DNA from 4 places in the Cellvibrio sp. 25HG11W-0 genome. Region 1 is predicted to be linked to each of the others. Evidence: predicted binding sites of a transcription regulator. Region 1 holds the regulator's gene; each other region holds the start of a gene.
The links. The regulator sigma-54, encoded in region 1, starts transcription at its own class of promoters, with help from an activator protein. The targets are predictions, from matches to a motif close to TGGCACANNNNTTGCNNT.
Positions count from the first base shown of each region.

Region 2: the regulator sigma-54 is predicted to act here: its motif matches at 2,065-2,082, upstream of glnA (type I glutamate--ammonia ligase).
Region 3: the regulator sigma-54 is predicted to act here: its motif matches at 2,833-2,850, upstream of atzF (allophanate hydrolase).
Region 4: the regulator sigma-54 is predicted to act here: its motif matches at 2,772-2,789, upstream of AC0KUT_RS08830 (ammonium transporter).

Region 1 is NZ_CM174230.1:3,842,604-3,847,287, reverse strand. Features, by position in the region: gene AC0KUT_RS16075 (HPr family phosphocarrier protein) at 60-338, opposite strand; gene rapZ (RNase adapter RapZ) at 342-1,211, opposite strand; gene ptsN (PTS IIA-like nitrogen regulatory protein PtsN) at 1,316-1,762, opposite strand; gene hpf (ribosome hibernation-promoting factor, HPF/YfiA family) at 1,884-2,174, opposite strand; gene AC0KUT_RS16055 (RNA polymerase factor sigma-54) at 2,290-3,915, opposite strand; gene lptB (LPS export ABC transporter ATP-binding protein) at 4,159-4,684, opposite strand, start outside.
Region 2 is NZ_CM174230.1:439,820-444,503, forward strand. Features, by position in the region: gene AC0KUT_RS01940 (DUF4124 domain-containing protein) at 1-363, opposite strand, end outside; gene glnA (type I glutamate--ammonia ligase) at 503-1,903, opposite strand; gene AC0KUT_RS01950 (cation:proton antiporter) at 2,530-3,744, shown strand; gene AC0KUT_RS01955 (putative periplasmic lipoprotein) at 3,771-4,223, shown strand; gene AC0KUT_RS01960 (LysR family transcriptional regulator) at 4,556-4,684, shown strand, end outside.
Region 3 is NZ_CM174230.1:3,687,368-3,692,051, reverse strand. Features, by position in the region: gene uca (urea carboxylase) at 1-945, opposite strand, end outside; gene atzF (allophanate hydrolase) at 992-2,782, opposite strand; gene AC0KUT_RS15390 (deoxyguanosinetriphosphate triphosphohydrolase) at 3,248-4,615, shown strand.
Region 4 is NZ_CM174230.1:2,125,571-2,130,254, reverse strand. Features, by position in the region: gene ltrA (group II intron reverse transcriptase/maturase) at 1-504, opposite strand, end outside; gene AC0KUT_RS08830 (ammonium transporter) at 1,263-2,543, opposite strand; gene AC0KUT_RS08825 (MraY family glycosyltransferase) at 3,044-4,045, shown strand; gene AC0KUT_RS08820 (polysaccharide biosynthesis protein) at 4,064-4,684, opposite strand, start outside.

The DNA.
Region 1 (4,684 bases):
CGATAAGGATAAAAGGAGGCTTGTAGGTGGCGATAGTGTGTTGATGCTTGCGCGCGTTATTACTCGCCTTCTTCGAAGCGGTCTGCAATCAGTGCGCGTATGGCATCCATTGCGGCTGTGGCATCTTCGCCTTCGCAGCTAATTTCAAGTGCTGTGCCCATGCTGGCAGCAAGTAGCATGAGCGACATGACACTTTTGGCGTCTACCCAAGAGCCTGTGCCGCCATTCAGCCGAGCTTGCACCCGCGCTTGGTGTTGATTGGCGAGGGTGGCGAGCTTGGCGGCGGCGCGCGCATGGAGCCCTTTGCGATTAATAATAGGGTGAGTTTCAGTCAGCATGGCTTAGCTTTTTGTGTGTTTGTTAATGTCGCGATGGCGAACTTGCACATCGTGAAAGCTTTGATCAAAGCGCGCCAGCAGGCGCTCGCTGAGATAGACCGAGCGGTGTTGGCCACCAGTGCAACCTACGGCGATGGTGATATAGCTGCGATTGTTGGCTTGGTAGCGCGGCAGCCAGCGCTCAAGGTAGCGCTCTATGTCCTCGCGCATTTCGGTAACGGTGACCTGCTCTTCGAGGAACTCAATCACGGCTTGATCTTTACCCGTTAGCGGCCTTAAGTCGGAGCGCCAATGGGGGTTGGGCAGGCAGCGCGCATCGAACACGAGATCGGCATTGACCGGTAAGCCATGTTTGAATCCGAAAGATTCAAAGAGTATGGCCATAGTCGATTCAGCGCGGCCAACGATGCGTTCTTTGACCAGATCGCGCAGTTCGTGAAGGTTGAGGTGGCTGGTGTCTATGACTTGGTCAGCGGCGTCGCGAATGGGTTCTAACAACTGCTGTTCGGCACTAATTGCCTCTGCGAGACTGGTGTGTGTGTCACTCAGCGGGTGTTTGCGGCGAGTTTCGCTAAAGCGTTGAATCAGTACTGCAGGTTGTGAATCTAAAAAGAGTGTGCGAAAGGGAAGGTGTGCTTCTTTTAAGGTGCTGATCATTTCGGGGAAAATGTCGAGATCCTGCCAAGCATTGCGCACATCAATTCCAATAGCAAAACGTTGGCTATCGTCTTTGTGGATTTGAATTTGGGCAACGAGTGCAGGTAGCAGGCTTACAGGCAGGTTATCGATACAGTTAAAGCCCACATCCTCCAATACATGGAGTGCGGTACTTTTGCCGGAGCCAGATAAACCGCTCACTATTACAAGATGCATAGGGCTGTCCTTTTTAAAACTTCTTTTAAGACCGCTTTGGCGCTGTTTTAAATCAACCAAGTTACCGGAAAGAGTAAAGCGGCTGCTCGATGTAGGTTTGTGAATTAAGCAATTGCTGCTTGGTAGAGCGATTCGTCATCAGTCGCTGCACGCAGTTTTTGGCGATAATCCGCATCATTGAGTGCGCCCGCTAAGGCCGCTAAATTTTGCAGATGTTCGTCGTGTGCGTCTTCCGGCACCAACATAGCAAAGAGTATATCGACGGGTTGTGAATCTATGGCGTCGAAATCTATGGGTTCTACGAGGGTGATGAGCGCCCCGAGCGTGGTTGTGCATTTATCCACGCGGCAATGAGGTATGGCAATGCCGTGGCCTATACCTGTAGAGCCTAGGCGTTCGCGTGCCACAAGGCGGCGAAAAAGGTCGTCTGCATCAATGCTGGGAACGTCTTCGGCAATGGCATTGGCAAGTAATTCCAATGCGCGTTTTTTACTGCCGCCTTCGAGCCCGCAGAGAGTGCGGTTGGGACTGATGATGGATTGAATTTGCATAACATTGACGATGTGTGAACATCTCTCAGCAGGGATGGTTGCCCATCGGGGTTGGTACAAAACTGTTTTTGGGCCGCCCTAAATGCCGATTGTGTGGCGCTTAGGGCAGCTGGGCAACCGGCTAGCGGTGGCTGCGCATCTTTTCTTTGTGCTTAATTAACTGGCGATCAAGCTTGTCGGCCAATGCATCTATGGCAGCATAGAGATCTTCATGGGTGGCGTCGGCAAATATATCTTTGCCACTCACATGCATGGTCGCTTCTGCTTTTTGAATTAATTTATCCACCGAGAGAATAACCTGGGTGCTGGTAATGCGGTCATGGTGATGGCTAAGGCGCTCTATTTTGCTGGTGACGTAGTCTCTGAGCGCTTCGGTAACTTCCAGATGATGACCACTGATGTTTATTTGCATAGATACTTCCTCTAGGTAGACACAAAAGTGTTGTGCGAGCACAACCGCGCAAACATCCTTGATAAATTTGATCCAATCAAAATCAGTTTAAGACAGTTGAAATATACTGCCTTCGTTAAAGTATTTTCCGTTCGTTTGACGGTGGAATATTGAGTGACTCGCGATACTTGGCGATGGTGCGACGCGCTACTTGAATGCCTTGCTCGGCTAATAAGTCGGTAATTTTGCTGTCGCTTAGGGGTTTCTTTTGGTTTTCTGCGCTCACCAGTTTTTTAATGATCGCACGGATTGCCGTTGAAGAGCATTCGCCGCCGCTGTCAGTACTGACATGACTGGAGAAAAAGTATTTAAGTTCAAATATGCCCTGGGGGGTGTGCATGTATTTCTGTGTGGTTACGCGCGAAATGGTTGATTCGTGCATTTCTACAATTTCGGCAATGTCGTGTAATACCAGAGGCTTCATGGCTTCGGGGCCGTAATCGAGAAAGCCGCGTTGTTTTTCGACAATACAGCTGGCGACTTTGAGCAGGGTTTCATTGCGGCTTTGCAGGCTTTTCAAAAACCAGCGGGCCTCTTGCAGGTTATCTTTTAAAAATGTGTTGTCGGTGCTGGAGTCGGCACGCTTCACCATGGACGCATAGCCGGAGTTAATGCGTAGGCGCGGTGCTATATCGGGGTTGAGTTCTACTACCCAGCGCCCTTCGCGCTTATCGACAAATACATCGGGCACCACATATTCCGTGTCGCCGCTTTCAATGATATCGCCGGGGCGGGGGTTTAGGCCTTGGATAAGGCTGACTGCAATACTCAAATCCGCTTCTTTGAGCTTGGTGCGACGCATTAATTGGCGGTAATCGCGGCTGCCTAGCAGCGGCAGGTATAGCTTGGCAATCAGCTTGGCAGATTCTAGCAGTGGGGTTTTAGGGTCATATTGCTGCAGTTGTACCAGCAGGCATTCCGCGAGGTTTTGGCTGCAGACACCACAGGGGTCAAACTGTTGGAGGCGATGTTGCACGGCGACCACTTCGTCTAACTCAAGGTCGGTAAAGTCTTGCAGTAGGCCTTCGTAAATATCCTCAATGGTAATGGAGAGCATACCGCTCGGCTCTACCGCATCGATAATGGCCATAGCGACTATGCGGTCCGTATCTGACATGGGGGTCAGATTGAGCTGCCACATCAAGTGATCGTAAAGGGAGTCGGTAGCGGCGCGACGGCTTTCAAAATCATTGTCGTCGTTATCGTAGTTGCTGGAGGCGCTGGAGCTGGATGATTGATATACATCATCCCAGCTGGTGTCGACAGGGAGATCACTGGGAATGGATTCGTTCCATTCGCTAGCGCTCTCGCTAAAGGTGTCGCCCTCGCCAAAACCGTCGCCATCGCCGTAGAGATCGTTGTCGGGGGTGCTTTCGCTAAAGCTGTCTGCGCCTGCATCGGTAGAGCTGTAGGTATCGGTTAGCTTGTCGTTGAGGGAGAACTCATCATCGCTGCTGTTTTTTGTCTCGGTAGCAATTTCTTGCTTGCGGTCATAATCGGCACTGTCTTGCTCGCCCGTAGCTTGACCGCTATCTGAGCCTTCGAAGCCTTCTTCGACCTCTAGCATGGGGTTAGATTCTAGCGCCTCTTGAATCTCTTGTTGCAGATCTAGAGTGGAGAGTTGCAGCAGGCGAATGGCCTGTTGCAGCTGCGGAGTCATGGTCAGTTGTTGACCGAGTTTTAGCTGGAGAGATTGCTTCATTATGAGAACGACAAACCCTTAACGCAGGATGAAAACGAACATCGGATAGGTAGAGTTTAGACAGGGTTTGGCTTGCAAGCAATAAGGCTAAGCAATCTTTATGCCTAGAGTGCATTTTTTGATCATTGTCAAGTGGGAGTTTGCGGTGTTAAGTACAGTTAATTTGGGGTTAGCAATGAATGCGGGGCTTAGCTGAGTTGCCGAAAAAACACTCAGCTGGCCGCTATATAAGATTGGCTGATGTTATAGCCTGAAATTTTCGCCCAAATAGACTGCGCGCACTTGGCTGTTGTTTAACACGGTTTCGGGTGTGCCCTCGGCGATGATGCGGCCTTCGCTCACGATGTAGGCGGTCTCGCAGATGTCGAGGGTTTCGCGCACGTTGTGGTCGGTGATGAGTACGCCAATACCGCGATCCTTGAGGTGGCGAACAATTTCTTTAATATCGTTTACCGAAATAGGGTCGACCCCGGCAAAGGGTTCATCGAGCAAAATAAATTTGGGGTCTGTAGCGAGTGCGCGCGCGATTTCTACGCGGCGGCGTTCACCACCCGAGAGCGCCATGCCGAGGCTGTCGCGAATATGGGTGATGTGAAATTCTGCCAGCAGTGACTCGAGCTTGGCGAGACGCTGTTTGCGGTTCAGGTCGCTGCGGGTTTCGAGAATCGCCATGATGTTGTCGGCGACAGTCAGCTTGCGAAAGATTGAGGCTTCTTGCGGTAAATAGCCGATGCCTGCGCGCGCGCGGCCGTGAATGGGCAGGTGCGTA
Region 2 (4,684 bases), 1.5 Mb from region 1:
TTCTTCTAATAGCTCGCCGTCCATAAAGTACACAAGCAAGTGTTCGTTGCCAAGCTCTGGGTTGACTTGTACTGCTATGGCAAGGTCGCGCTGCCCTGGCGGTATGGTTACATCACTTTTGGGGCTGATGATTCTAATCTCGTACTGGGTTGAGTCTATATTGTTGCGGCGCTGTGGGGGGGTGGCATTTGCGTCTGGGGTGATGCTGGGGGTGGTATTGATTTCTTTTAGCTGAATTTTTTCAGCATCATTGGATTTTGGGCTGTCGGTGTACACGACGTTACCGTTCTTGTCGTGGGTTTTATAGATATCCGCGAGTGCGCCCTGCGCTATTAATAGCGCTATCAATAAGATTATTCGCATAGGCCTATCCTCATGTTGTTAGCTGCAGGTTACTCCTGCTGGCACCAAAGAAAAAGCCCGCAGTGTTAAGCTGCGGGCTTTTTCGTCAGGTTGTGCGGTGTGCTGCGCGTGCAGCTAGTCACCGCTCCCTGGGTATGACTTACACGCTGTAGTAAAGTTCGAATTCTACTGGGTGCGGAGTCATGTTAACGCGTTGAATCTCTTGTTTCTTCAGGTCAACGTAAGCGTCGATGAAGTCTTTAGAGAATACACCGCCAGCCAACAAGAAGTCATGGTCAGCTTCAAGTGAAGCCAAAGCTTCTTCCAAAGATGAGCACACTTGTGGGATCAAAGCCTCTTCTTCTGGCTCTAAGTCATACAAGTCTTTAGTCGCTGCTTCACCCGGATGAATCTTGTTCAGAACACCGTCAATACCCGCCATCAACAAGGCTGCGAAGCACAGGTATGGGTTAGCAGTTGGATCTGGGAAGCGAGTTTCAATACGTTTTGCTTTCTCACCAACGGTGTAAGGAATACGGATTGAAGCAGAGCGGTTACGCGCAGAGTAAGCCAACATTACTGGAGCTTCAAAGCCTGGAACCAAACGCTTGTAAGAGTTGGTAGACGCATTACAGAAAGCATTCAATGCTTTAGCGTGCTTGATGATACCGCCCACGTAGAACAAAGCAGTTTCAGACAAACCAGCGTAAGCGTCGCCTGCGAATTGGTTTTTACCGTTCTTAGAGAAAGACTGGTGAACGTGCATACCTGAACCGTTATCGCCAATCAAAGGCTTCGGCATAAAGGTCGCAGTTTTGCCGTACTGGTGCGCAACGTTGTGTACGCAGTACTTCAGAATTTGAACTTCGTCGGCTTTCTTAACCAGAGTGTTAGCACCTACGCCAATTTCACATTGGCCAGCGTTTGCAACTTCATGGTGATGAATTTCAATTTCCAAGCCCATAGCTTCCATGGCATTACACATAGCGCCACGGATGTCGTGCAATGAGTCAACAGGAGCAACTGGGAAGTAACCGCCTTTAACGCGTGGTGCGTGGCCGTGTTTACCTTCAACGTCATCGCCTGATGACCAAGCAGCTTCTTCAGATTTGATTTTGTAGAACGCGCCGCCCATTGAGCTGTGGAAATGAACGCTATCGAAGATAAAGAATTCTGGCTCTGGACCAAACAAAGCAACATCGCCCAAACCGGTAGACTTCAAGTACTCTTCAGCGCGCAGGCCGATAGAGCGTGGGTCGCGGTCGTAGCCTTGCATGGTTGCTGGCTCAACGATGTTACAGCGAACATTGATGGTCGCTTCGTCGTAGAAAGGATCCAAAACGGCAGTTTCATCATCAGGCATAAGAATCATGTCTGAGTCGTTAATGCCTTTCCAGCCACCGATAGATGAGCCGTCAAACATTTTACCGTCAACGAAGAAGCTGTCGTTTACAACGTTTGAAGGGAAAGTAACGTGTTGCTCTTTGCCTTTAAAGTCGGTGAAGCGCAAGTCGATCCAGCGAGCTTCGTGTTCTTTAATCAAGTCTAAAGTCTTAGACATGGAATGCCTCCAGGTTGTAATAGCCGCAGGGCTACGGGATTGAGAAAGTTATTGCATTATGAGTAGACAGCTTGGTAGACCAGCGACTATTCGAATTATTTCCCTCGTTCTACCTCGGCTCGCGCTCTAAGGGAGTTCGACGAGAGCAGGGTGTCAGAAATAGGGCAAAACTTATGCCATCTAAAAAAAATAGCAGCAGCCGTGTGAAAATAAGCTGTTGCGGCCAAAGTAAGCTGCATGTGTTAATATTTTTGCTCTTTTTTGGTGCATTAATAATGCGGATTGCACTATTTCTGCGCCTTCACGGGCGTGCCTCGTTTAGATGCACAAATGGCCTCGGCATGTTAAGCCATAGCCCTGCGCAGGGCTAGGGATTAAGTGATGATCACAATAAAATTTTGCCCTTCAAGGGAACTCGCTGCATATTTAAGGTGTACTGATTATGCCACCCGTTAATGGCTGCAACAGATGCTCATAGTGAAAAATTATCCAAGTCTGATTGCGCTGTCGTGTGCTGTACAGTAAAAAGCGGGGCGCTAGCGTGGTTTATTGCAGGGCAGTATAAATTTATAGGCCCATTAATGTTTTATCGACGGGTTTACATACTAAGGACTTAAGGTTGTCAGATGACGCACACTATGAACGTGACAGAAATTTTCTTAATCGCCATGATTATTATTTTCACCATTCCCTATTTAATCTGGCGTTTGGGGTGTATTGATTATTGGGCACCTTTGGTGGTAGTTCAGATAATCATGGGCATAGTCTTAGGGCCTGGCGTGCTAGGAGCCGTGTTCCCCGACTACTACCAATTTGTCTTTAATCAGCCAGTGATACAGTCGCTTAATGGAATTGCCTGGTGGGCGGTGATGATCTTTGTGATGATTGCCGGCGTTGAGTTGGATTTAAAAAAAGTCTGGGAGTACAAGCGTGAAAGCGGGATTACTGCAGGTTTGGCGCTAGGCACGCCGCTATTGTTTGGTTGTGGTGCCGGCGTATTTTTACTTTATTTTAGCGATGGCTGGATGGGTGACAAAGGCATGCCTTGGCAATTTGTTCTCGGTGTGGGTATGTCCTGCGCGGTAACCGCGCTGCCTATACTGATACTGCTTATGGAAAAATTGAATATTTTACGGCAGCCCATTGGTCAGCGTATTTTGCGCTATGCCAGCTTAGACGATATAGCAATTTGGGGTGTGTTGGCGCTGATCTTGCTCGATTGGGAGCGCGTAACTCGACAGGGTATGTTCTTGGTGGGCTTTGCTATTGCCGCTTATTTATTTCGTAAGCTAATGATCAGATTAAAAGATGATGATCGCTGGTATGTAATCTTTATTTGGTTAGGTGTATGCGGCTATTTTGCAGACTGGTCTGGATTGCATTTTATGGTGGGCGCATTCCTCGCGGGCGCGGTGATGGATGCAGAATGGTTTAAGCAGGAGGATATGGATAAGCTGCGCTATTTTGTGTTACTGATTGTTATGCCGGTATTCTTCCTGAGTACTGGGCTGCGCACCAATTGGCAAGTGGGTGGCGTAACGGTGTTTATTGCGGCCGCTGTACTGTTAGTTGCCTCTGTGGCAGGTAAGCTGGCAGGAATTCATATCGCAGGCAAGATTCTTAAGTGGGAAAAAGGCGAAGCGTCCATTATTGGCTGGTTGCTGCAAACCAAAGCGCTGATTATGATCATTTTTGCAAACGTCTTGTTGGACAAGCAAATTATTACCAGTGAAACTTTTACTGCACTATTAATTATGGCGGTTCTCAGCACTATGCTGACAGTGCCCATGGTGGCGCCAAAACTAGCGCGCATGAAAGAGCTTATTTTTCGGACGAAATAGCTTTTTATTTTAATAAAGAAGATTCTATGCAACTGTATATCAAGCGGTTATTGTTGCTGTTTTGTGTTGCCACGCTGGCGGCATGCAGTAGTAATCGCGTGCTGCTTGATACATCCAGTACGCAACCAATAACGACGGCCTCGCTCTCGCAACTCGATGTGGGCAGTAGGCTGGTGGTAACCCTATTCAATGAAAGCGAGCAGGTAAAAGGTAAACTCCTTGGCGTTGATGGAGACAGCTTGAAATTAGACGGGCCGAAACGACAAAATGGATCTGTCTCAGCAGATATCATCATTGCGTTAAAAGATATTCAGCGATTAGAGCAGCGGCACTTTAGCTGGGTAAAAAATAGCTTTCTGGTATCGGGGATTCTGTTGGTGATGGCTGCGGCAAGCGTTAAAAACTCAGTAGATAAGATTGGTCTAGGCTGCTCTGTCCCTTGCATGGGGCCGCCGTCTTCGAGTGCTTCGTCACAATAAACTTTTATAAGTAGGTTACAGAATGTTAACGATGCTAGAACAAACAAGGTAATGTTTCAGAGGCTCTCTCGCAGGTTGTTGAAAACTATCTGCATTGTCGCTGTGTCGTTAAAAAATGCTCAAAAGCTGCGGGAGCAGTCTGAAGGCTGAACTGCGGGGGTACGGTGAGTGATTTATTTCAATGAACTCCGCTTTTAAGTCGCCTGCTTTTGCCTGAGATCACTGCCTTGAAAACGTTTTTCAGCAGCCTGCAAGCTTGATGGTTTTTCAACAATACTGTTTATTAGTGTTAATTTTTCTGCGTACACGGTGCGCTATCAAGGCGAAGGTTTATGACGCTCATCGAACTTCGCTATTTGACCGCGCTCGCTGAAGAGTGTCATTTTGGCCGCGCCGCTGCGCGCCTTGGTGTTAGCCAACCAGCCTTAAGCAGTGCGTTGCGTAAGCTGGAGGATAGCTTG
Region 3 (4,684 bases), 160 kb from region 1:
GGTGAGAATCATCCACTCAACTAAGTCAATGCCAGTGCAAGCTTCGGTAATAGGGTGCTCTACTTGCAAGCGCGTGTTGACTTCTAAAAAGTAAAAGTCGTCGCGCGCGGCGTCGTAAATATATTCAATGGTGCCGGCAGAACGGTAAGCAACGGCTTCGCCCAAACTTTTAGAAGCGGCCAATAATTTTGCGCGCGTGGCGGCAGGTAAGTTGGGTGCGGGAGTTTCCTCTACCACTTTTTGATTGCGGCGTTGCAGTGAGCAATCGCGCTCGCCCAGGGCTAAGACATTGCCGCGACCATCGCCAAAAATTTGCACTTCTACGTGACGCGCGTTGTCTACGAAGCGCTCTAAAAATACGCCGCTGTCGCTAAAAAAGTTTTGGCCTTGGCGTTTTACTGTGTCAAAGGCGTCAATCAATTCTGCTTCGCTGTTGCAGCGCGTAAGGCCAATGCCGCCACCGCCGGCGGTGCTTTTTAGCATGACGGGGTAGCCGATTTTTGCGCCGGCGGTTACCGCGTCCTCAAGTGAGTCCAATAAACCTGTGCCAGGGGTGAGTGGCACGCCCGCTTTTTCGGCAATTTCACGCGAGGTGTGTTTTAAACCAAACTCGCGAATTTGCGCCGGGGTAGGGCCGCAAAAGGCGATACCTTCGGCTTCGCATTGCTCACAAAATTTTGCGTTTTCCGACAGAAAACCGTAACCGGGAATAATCGCTTGAGCGCCGGTTTTTTTCGCGGCGGCGAGAATTAAATCTACTTTCAAGTAACTTTCAGCGGCGGTGTTGCCACCGAGGCAGATAGCTTCATCACAGGCGCTGACATGCGCAGAGTTGCGATCCGCATCGGAATAAACGGCTACCGATTTAACGCCCATTTTTTTCAGGGTTTTGGCGATGCGAACGGCAATTTCACCGCGGTTAGCAATTAAGACTGTGTGAAACATTTTCCTTCTCCGGTGTTATGTTTTCTGAAAAGTTTGTTGTTGAGCGTTATGCCTGCAGCGACTTGATGTAAGCGCGCCAGCCACCTAGGTGGGTAATATCGGTTGCGCCATTGACGGCGGCGCCTTCACATATAAACCCTTTTACCTCGCGGCCATCGCACAGGGTGAGCGTGCCTATGCCGAGCGGCGCGGGAATGAGTGCGACAAAGCTGCCAAATTTTTCCAGTGGTACATCCCACAGCTCCACAATAATGTCGGCACCGGTTTCGCTGCGAATTAGGCCGGGCTTGGGCGGCGTGGTGTTGGGTAGTGCATATAAGCGGTAATTGCTGGCGCTGTAGGTGCTCTCTACAAAGAGTGCGTTGCGCTCTTGCAGTTGCGTGTTTAGCGGCATGCCGGTGAGGTGTGCACCCACTACCGCGAGACGCACATAACCGGCAGGTACAGTGTTATTTTTTGGCGACGGCACAGAAACAGGCGCGTGCGCTATGGCACCCAAAGGTAATTGTGTTGTGGCTTGCCAGCTTTTACCCCAAGCGGCCAACGCGGCGTCTTGCCATGCAGCTGCTATGAGGGTGATGCCGAAGGGCAGGCCGTCGCTGCGCATAGCGGCGGGCAGTGCCAGCGCTGAGCAATCGGCAAGGTTTACGAAGTTGGTGTAGGTGCCGAGTTGGCTGTTTACGCCAATAGGGTCGGCGGCGACTTCATCTAATGTTGGGTGGCGCGGTGATGTAGGTACTAAAAGTGCATCCACACTGCTCATGAGGGTTTGAATGGTGCGAGCTAAATCGGCACGGCGATATTCGGCGCGAAATGCATCGCTGGCAGTAAAGCTGCCACCTTGTTGAATAATGCCGCGCACTACCTCATTCATGTCGCTGCCATTGGTTTGTAAAAAATTGCCAATAGCTGCTTTGCGCTCTGCTATCCAAGGGCCACCGTAGAGTAATTGCGCCAAGGCGAACATGGGCGTGAAATCCAATTCGACCAGCTCTGCGCCTGTGGCTTTAACTTGTTCGAGGGTTGCCAACCAAGCCGCTTCGGCGTGACTATCACCAAACCAATTGGGTGCGGTGGGAATACCAAAACGCGGGGTGCTGGAAAAGTAATGGGCGCTAGCGGCTGTGCGCGAATAGCCATCTGCGGGGTCAAAAGCTTGCATCACTGTAGCGACGGTTTCCGCATCCTCAACGCTCAAGGCAAAAATAGATACGCAATCCAAACTGCGACAGGCGGGCACTACACCGCTAGTGCTAAAGCGTCCTTTAGTCGGCTTAAGTCCCACAATGTTGTTAAAACCAGCCGGTACACGGCCTGAACCGGCGGTGTCTGTGCCTAAGCTAAAGGGTACTAGGCCGCGCGCAACACTGGTGGCGGAGCCGGAACTGGAGCCGCCAGATACATAACTACTGTTAAAGCTATTGGGCACTGCGCCATAGGGCGAGCGTGTACCTACTAGGCCAGTGGCAAATTGATCGAGGTTGGTTTTGCCCATGACTATAGCGCCAGCTTGTTTGAGAAGAGCAACGGCGGTGGCATCGGCGGTGGGAATATAAGTGAAGGCAGGGCAAGCTGCGGTGGTGGGAATACCCGCGACATCTATATTGTCTTTTACCGCGAAGGGTATGCCATACAGAGGCAGCGATTGTTGGCTGCCTAGGCTGTCGAGTAAATCTAGCTGCGCATCGAGTTCGGCGGCAGAGAGTATATAAATCCAGGCGTTATCGGCCCCGCTTAATTGTGCGCGTAAACCGTGCAGAGCAGTGCGTGCATCGAGACCTTGGCTGCTATAGGCATCTAGCCATTCAGCAATAGTCCTGCTTATTAATTGCGTCATTATTGTTCCTGCTTGAAATCAAAAATACAATCTTGCATACAAGATTGTATTCAGCAGGAAGCGTGCCAAGAGAAAATTAGGTGGTGTTTTTTGGGATTGCCATAAATTAAATTCTTTGTAATTCAATGAGTTAAATGACGTATGGTGCGAGGGGTTAAGGCTGAATTTACACCTTTTTCCTATTCCGTGTATGCGCTGAAGTTGTGCGCGGGCTTTTTGCAGTGGCATCAGCTTGGTGCGTCTGTTGTGCGGATTATTCACCTGTATTTATAGCCTGGTGATAATTATTGAGCTGTTAAGCTCCACACGCTATATATTCCCCCAAGGGTATTTATTTTTGAAGATGTGCTGCGCCGAGCATGCATGCTTTTTAATCGTCGAAGCCTGCGGCAATCTTTTTTGCTAGTCTTGTTTTAGACATGGCTCGATATTCAGCATTTTAAAATTGGTTTTAAGGATCTATTTATGACTATGAATTGGCACCAGCTGCTCTGCGCTGATCGCTTAGGCAATCGCGTGGCAAAACACGAAGAGGGGCGCTCGCCATTTCACTCGGATCACGACAAAATTATTTTTTCGGGGGCTTTTCGCCGTTTAGCGCGCAAAACCCAAGTGCATCCCATGGCGACCAACGATCACGTTCACAATCGCATGACCCACAGTTTGGAGGTGGCCTGTGTGGGGCGTACCTTAGGTATTCGGGTGGGTGAGGCTTTGAAAGATAAGGGCGACTTGCCTGCGCAATTTTTGCCGACCGATATAGGCGATATAGTACAAGCCAGTTGTTTGGCCCACGATATTGGCAACCCGCCCTTTGGGCATACCGGTGAAGATGCGCTGCGCAATTGGTTTCAAAAAGAGGGAGCGGAATTTCTGCAGGATTTATCCCCCGCCGAGCGCGATGATATTCGTGTATTTGAAGGCAATGCACAGGGTTTAAGGGTGCTGACTACCTCAGAGTATCATCAGTATCACGAAGGCATGCGCCTAACCTATGCAACCCTTGCCTCTTCTATTAAATACCCTTGGTGTTCATCGCCCACGGTATTGGGGCAGCGCCCTAAAGATAATAAATACGGCATATTTCAAACCGAGTTAACTTACTTTCACGAAATTGCGCGCAAAACTGGCTTAATTGAGCGCGGTGAAAATTGGTATTGTCGCCACCCGCTGGTCTATTTAATGGAAGCTGCCGATGACTTTTGTTACGGCATTATCGATTTAGAAGATGGTTTGGAAATGGGAATTCTAAAGTGGGAGGAAATTTATGAGTTACTGCATCCCGTTATTGAAGACTCGGCGCAACTCCCAGATTTAGAGCGGTTGCTTAAAAAAGTAAACGATGGACGTAAGCCCGCACTGATGCGCGGTAAGGTGATAGATGCCTTTATTAATTCGGGAACGCGTGCTTTTATAGAGCATCAGGAAGCTTTTTTAAACGGGGAGGTGGATGGCGATTTGATTTCGCTGTGTGACCCTAAGGTAAAAGTAGCGGTGCAGGCAGCGAAAGAGCTGGCTAAGCGCAAGATCTTTAATCACTCGCGCAGAGTGGAGCTGGAAATTGGTGCCTATTCGATTATAGGGACGCTTTTGTCGACGATTTGCACGGCAGTCTATGCCTCTTTGGGCGGAGCCGAGCAGATGACCTACAAGGACAATCGCGTTATGGCCTTAATCGGTGAGAATAATTTTCACCCAGATGTGATCGATAAAACCGGGCGCTACAAATATCATGCACTCATGGCGGTGATTGATTTTGTGAGTGGCATGACCGATAACTATGCCACTAATCTCGCCAAACAATTTAATGGTATGGGCAATTCAAATTATTGAGTTGTGTTTTTTTTTGCAAAAAAAATGCCCAGCTATGACTGGGCATTTTTTATTCTGTTTTGCAACGTG
Region 4 (4,684 bases), 1.7 Mb from region 1:
TACATGCTTATCGTTTATTGCTTTCGATAAGCGCGACATCAACCGATCATGATTGACGCTATCAAAATATTTCTCCAAGTCCACATCCACCACATAGACTTTTCCGCTTTTCACGTAGGCACTCGCTTGTTTTAACGCATCGTGCGCGCTGCGCTTCGGCCGAAACCCATAACTGGAATTCGAGAATTGCGGCTCGAATAGCGGCGTTAATACTTGCGCTATCGCCTGCTGTATCCAGCGGTCGAGTACGGTGGGTATGCCCAGTTGTCTTTCGCTGCCATCTGCCTTGGGAATTTTCACGCCGCGTATCATTTGCGGGTGATAGTTTCCGTCGAGCAGTTGTTGGCGAAACTCACGGGCATTGTTGTGTGAACGCAACCAGTGTTCAGTGGCTTCAATCGTTAACCGATCCACACCTGCTGCGCCTTTGTTGCGTTTGACTTGTTTGAATGCGCTGTTTAAGTTTGACGGGGCGCAGATTGCGTCCATCAGTTCATTACTCATTATCAAGACTCGTGTTTTCTTTTCGCCTGTGCTGCTTGCTGCTCTTGATTGCATCGAGTTTCGGTGCCGCCGTCACCCAATACCAACGAGCGATGAAAAAAAACTACTCGCTTCATTTTCTTTTCACCCTTTGCTGCCGCACCACAACCCAGAGAGCGGACTCACTGCTTCTTGTTACTACCAGTTCAGGCCTTCGTTATTCTTGTACGTCGAATAACTACTATGCCCTCTGCTGACTTCTTGTTACGCATCATTCACCATCGCTGGCGAATTAGTTTCTCGCGAAACACACAACAAGATCTCCCGAGGTAAGACGACAATCTTTCACAGGGCAACGCCAGATCTACTGTTACACACGTCCGGTCGAGGTTTGGGTTATTTGCCTATTGCCAAGTTCCCCCGTTGTAGCAGCCTAACTATCTGATTTATACCTCGCTTCGCTCCTACCCTTCGGGCCAGCTAAAGCTGTTCAACACTTCGCTTTTGTCTGTTCGTCATCACCTTGCTTTGCCATTTGGTTACCGTTCCCTTCGGTCACTTTCGCTTCGCTCATGGTTTCCGCTGCGCTACAACTCCTTCAGATTCCACCTCACGATGGACACCCTTGCATAGGCTAGTGCTTCCTCCTCGACGAGGCGCACAGAGGACTTTCACCTCCTAGAATGTCGCCATGCTCAGCGCACCAATAAAAAGGCCATTCCAATACTGGAATGGCCTTTTTATTGGTGCAGAACTTTAGTTAAAACAAAGCTATCAAACTAAAGCTTATAGCCGTCTTCTTCATGCAAGCTTAAATCTAAGCCAATACTTTCTTCTTCTTTAGTAACACGTAAGCCACGCGTTAAAATACCGGTGATCTTAAGCAATAGGTAAGTTACTACTGCGGTATAACCAAAAGTTACTAGCACACCAATTAATTGAATACCCATTTGCTCACCCATGGTTTTCACGCCCTCTGCGAAGCCATGACCACTGAAAGCACCTAATTGAGTCGACGCAAATACACCTGCCAATAAAGTACCTAAAATACCACCCACACCGTGCACAGGAAACACATCGAGAGAGTCATCAATTTTCCAAGTGCGCTTCACCAAATGCGTCATGTAAAAACACACCACACCTGCTACAAGCCCTATGATAAGAGCGCCGCCTGGACCAACATAACCAGACGCTGGCGTGATAGTGCCCAAGCCAGCTACCATGCCAGTTACAATACCTAACACACTCGGTTTTTTGAATTTCAACCACTCGATTGTCATCCACGCCAATGCACCCGCTGCCGCGGACAGATGCGTCACCAGCATCGCCATGGCGGCACTACTATTTGCCGCCAAAGCACTACCTGCATTAAAACCAAACCATCCCACCCAGAGCATGCCAGCACCAGTGACCGTCATCGTCATATTATGAGGCGGCATCGCCGTTGTAGGGAAACCATCGCGCTTACCTATAACTATGGCCGCTACAAGCGCAGCAACACCTGCGGTAATGTGTACCACAGTACCGCCAGCAAAATCCAATAAGCCTAAATTAAACAGCCAGCCCGAACTCGCCCAAACCCAGTGACACACAGGAATATAAACAGCAAAAAGCCACAGCGCTGTGAATAGGAGCATAGAAGAAAATTTCATACGCTCAGCAAATGCACCCACAATCAACGCAGGGGTGATGATGGCAAATGTCATTTGATACATAGCATGTAAGCTGAGCGGTATATCGCCCGCCAGATCATCCTTACCAATAGACGCCATAAACAACATACTAAAATCACCAATCCAGCCGTTGCCTTCACCAAAGCTGAGACTATAACCAGCGATTAGCCATAAGACAGACACTAAACAGGCAATTGCAAAGCATTGCATGAGCACTGACAAAATATTTTTAACACGCACTAAGCCGCCATAAAAAAGAGCCAAGCCAGGCAAGGTCATAAATAACACCAAGGCAGTTGCAGTAAGCACCCAAGCCGTATTGGCACCATTAAGCCCAGATTCCTGAGCAAAGACCTGTTGCCCCGCGGTAAGTACAAAAAGAACCATAGCGCCGAAAGCGATTGACGTGTATTTCTTCATGAGAACCCCTAAATTATTTTTGTTTAAAAAATCACCTAGAATTATTAAGAATAAATGATTTTTCGCCCTATTTTGTAACAGCCACATCTGTAGCAAAGCAAAATAAATTAAATTTCACGCCAACAAAAACAAAAGGCGCACCTTAAAAAAGCATAAAATTCATTACATACGGTAATAAAGTCATTTATTTAAAGGATAGCAAAATTCAAACCATAAATTTTTTTCTATTTATATTCATACACTTATAAAAAAAGCATCAATAATTACCCCCAAAAAAGCACCGAACAAAAACACAACGAAACTTTAATGCACCAAATAAATACATGAATACAATTAATTAAAAAATGGAGAGCGAAAAGATAGCTCACGCCGAATGAGGCTCAAATAACAGACCCAATTCAACACAATGCAAATCAGCTAGAATGACCTCCCGAAATCTATTCTCATCTAATTCACTGGAGCTATTGGTGTATATCACAGCCCTCTTTTGCTTAATCGCTCTAGCCTTAGCATATCTAATATCAAAAATTGTCATCCACCTACTCGCCCAACATCTACTCGACCAACCCAACCATCGCAGCTCTCACAACATCCCTACGCCGCGCGGAGGTGGTATTGCTATATATTCAAGCCTCATTATTAGTCTTGGACTCTTTAGCTTTAGCACCCAATTTGACGCATTACTTTTTCTTTCTGTGCTTATTCCCGCCACCGGCATATTTATATTAGGCCTATGCGATGACTTCCTTAACCTTCATGTATTGCCACGCCTAGCCACACAAATACTCATTAGCGCTATAGCCATAGCACTAAATTGGCCAGACGAAGTGACGGCCAATGGTTTACATCTGCTAATAGCATGCAGTGCAATACTATTTTTAGTTGCTCTCGTAAATTTTTACAATTTTATGGACGGTATAAATGGTATAGCCGCAAGCGAGGCTATTTGCGCCTGCCTGGGAATGGGGTGCATCTATTGGCTTACGAACAACAATCAGGAAGATTTTTATTTGCTACTAATATTAGCGGGTTGCTCTGCGGGTTTTCTCTACTGGAACTTCCCCATCGCAAAATTATTTATGGGAGATTCCGGAAGTTTATTGCTCGGGTTCATTCTTACACTCTGCGCACTCAGGCAGCTCGAAAAATCACCAGAGCTATTCATAGGCTGGTTAATTTTATTAGGTGGCTTCATTGTTGACGCCAGCCTAACTCTACTAGTGCGCATCGCGTATAAACAAAAATTCTACTTACCTCATAGAACTCATGCGTATCAAAAGGCTGCAGACTTCCTAGGATCACACACGCTAGCAACCAACTCTCTCATCATCATCAATATTGTCTGGCTATTTCCACTTGCCTTAGCTGTATCGCTAGATTGGCTGCATGCCATTGCAGGACTCACACTCGCCTACCTACCCCTAACGTGGATTCACATAAAACTTAAGGGAGGAAGAGTAACAACCTAACGGGTAACCCAAATGCTTTTAACCCACAACTTGCAAGCTCGTCGCTTTTGACTTGAGGCGCTCTTTATTGGCATAACCTGTAGGCACGGCAGACAATAACTCGATGATTTTTTCTTGCTGACTATTTTCGCATGCATGGCGCAACCGGATTAGGAATTCATGCATGTCAACCCAAGGTAAAAACACCTCTCGGGCTCTAAATATACGCGCATGCATGGTCGCCGAGACATCATTACCTACCAACAATTCTTCGAACAATTTTTCACCTGGGCGCAGCCCCGTGTAAACGATTTCAATATCACCGTCAATATTAAACTGATCTCTCAATGACAATCCAGAAAGGTGAATCATACGTTTCGCCAAATCTACAATACGTACCGGCTCGCCCATATCCAAAACCAAAACGTCGCCACTTTCCCCCATAGTGCCAGCTTGAATCACCAATTGCGCAGCTTCACGAATCGTCATGAAATAGCGAATAATATCGGGGTGAGTTACAGTAACTGGCCCACCCTCTTTAATTTGTTTGCGAAAGAGTGGCACCACTGAACCCGAAGAATCCAACACATTACCAAAGCGCACTATAACAATAGAGGTTTCGCTCTGCTTCTGCGCCAAACCCTGCAGCAATAATTCAGA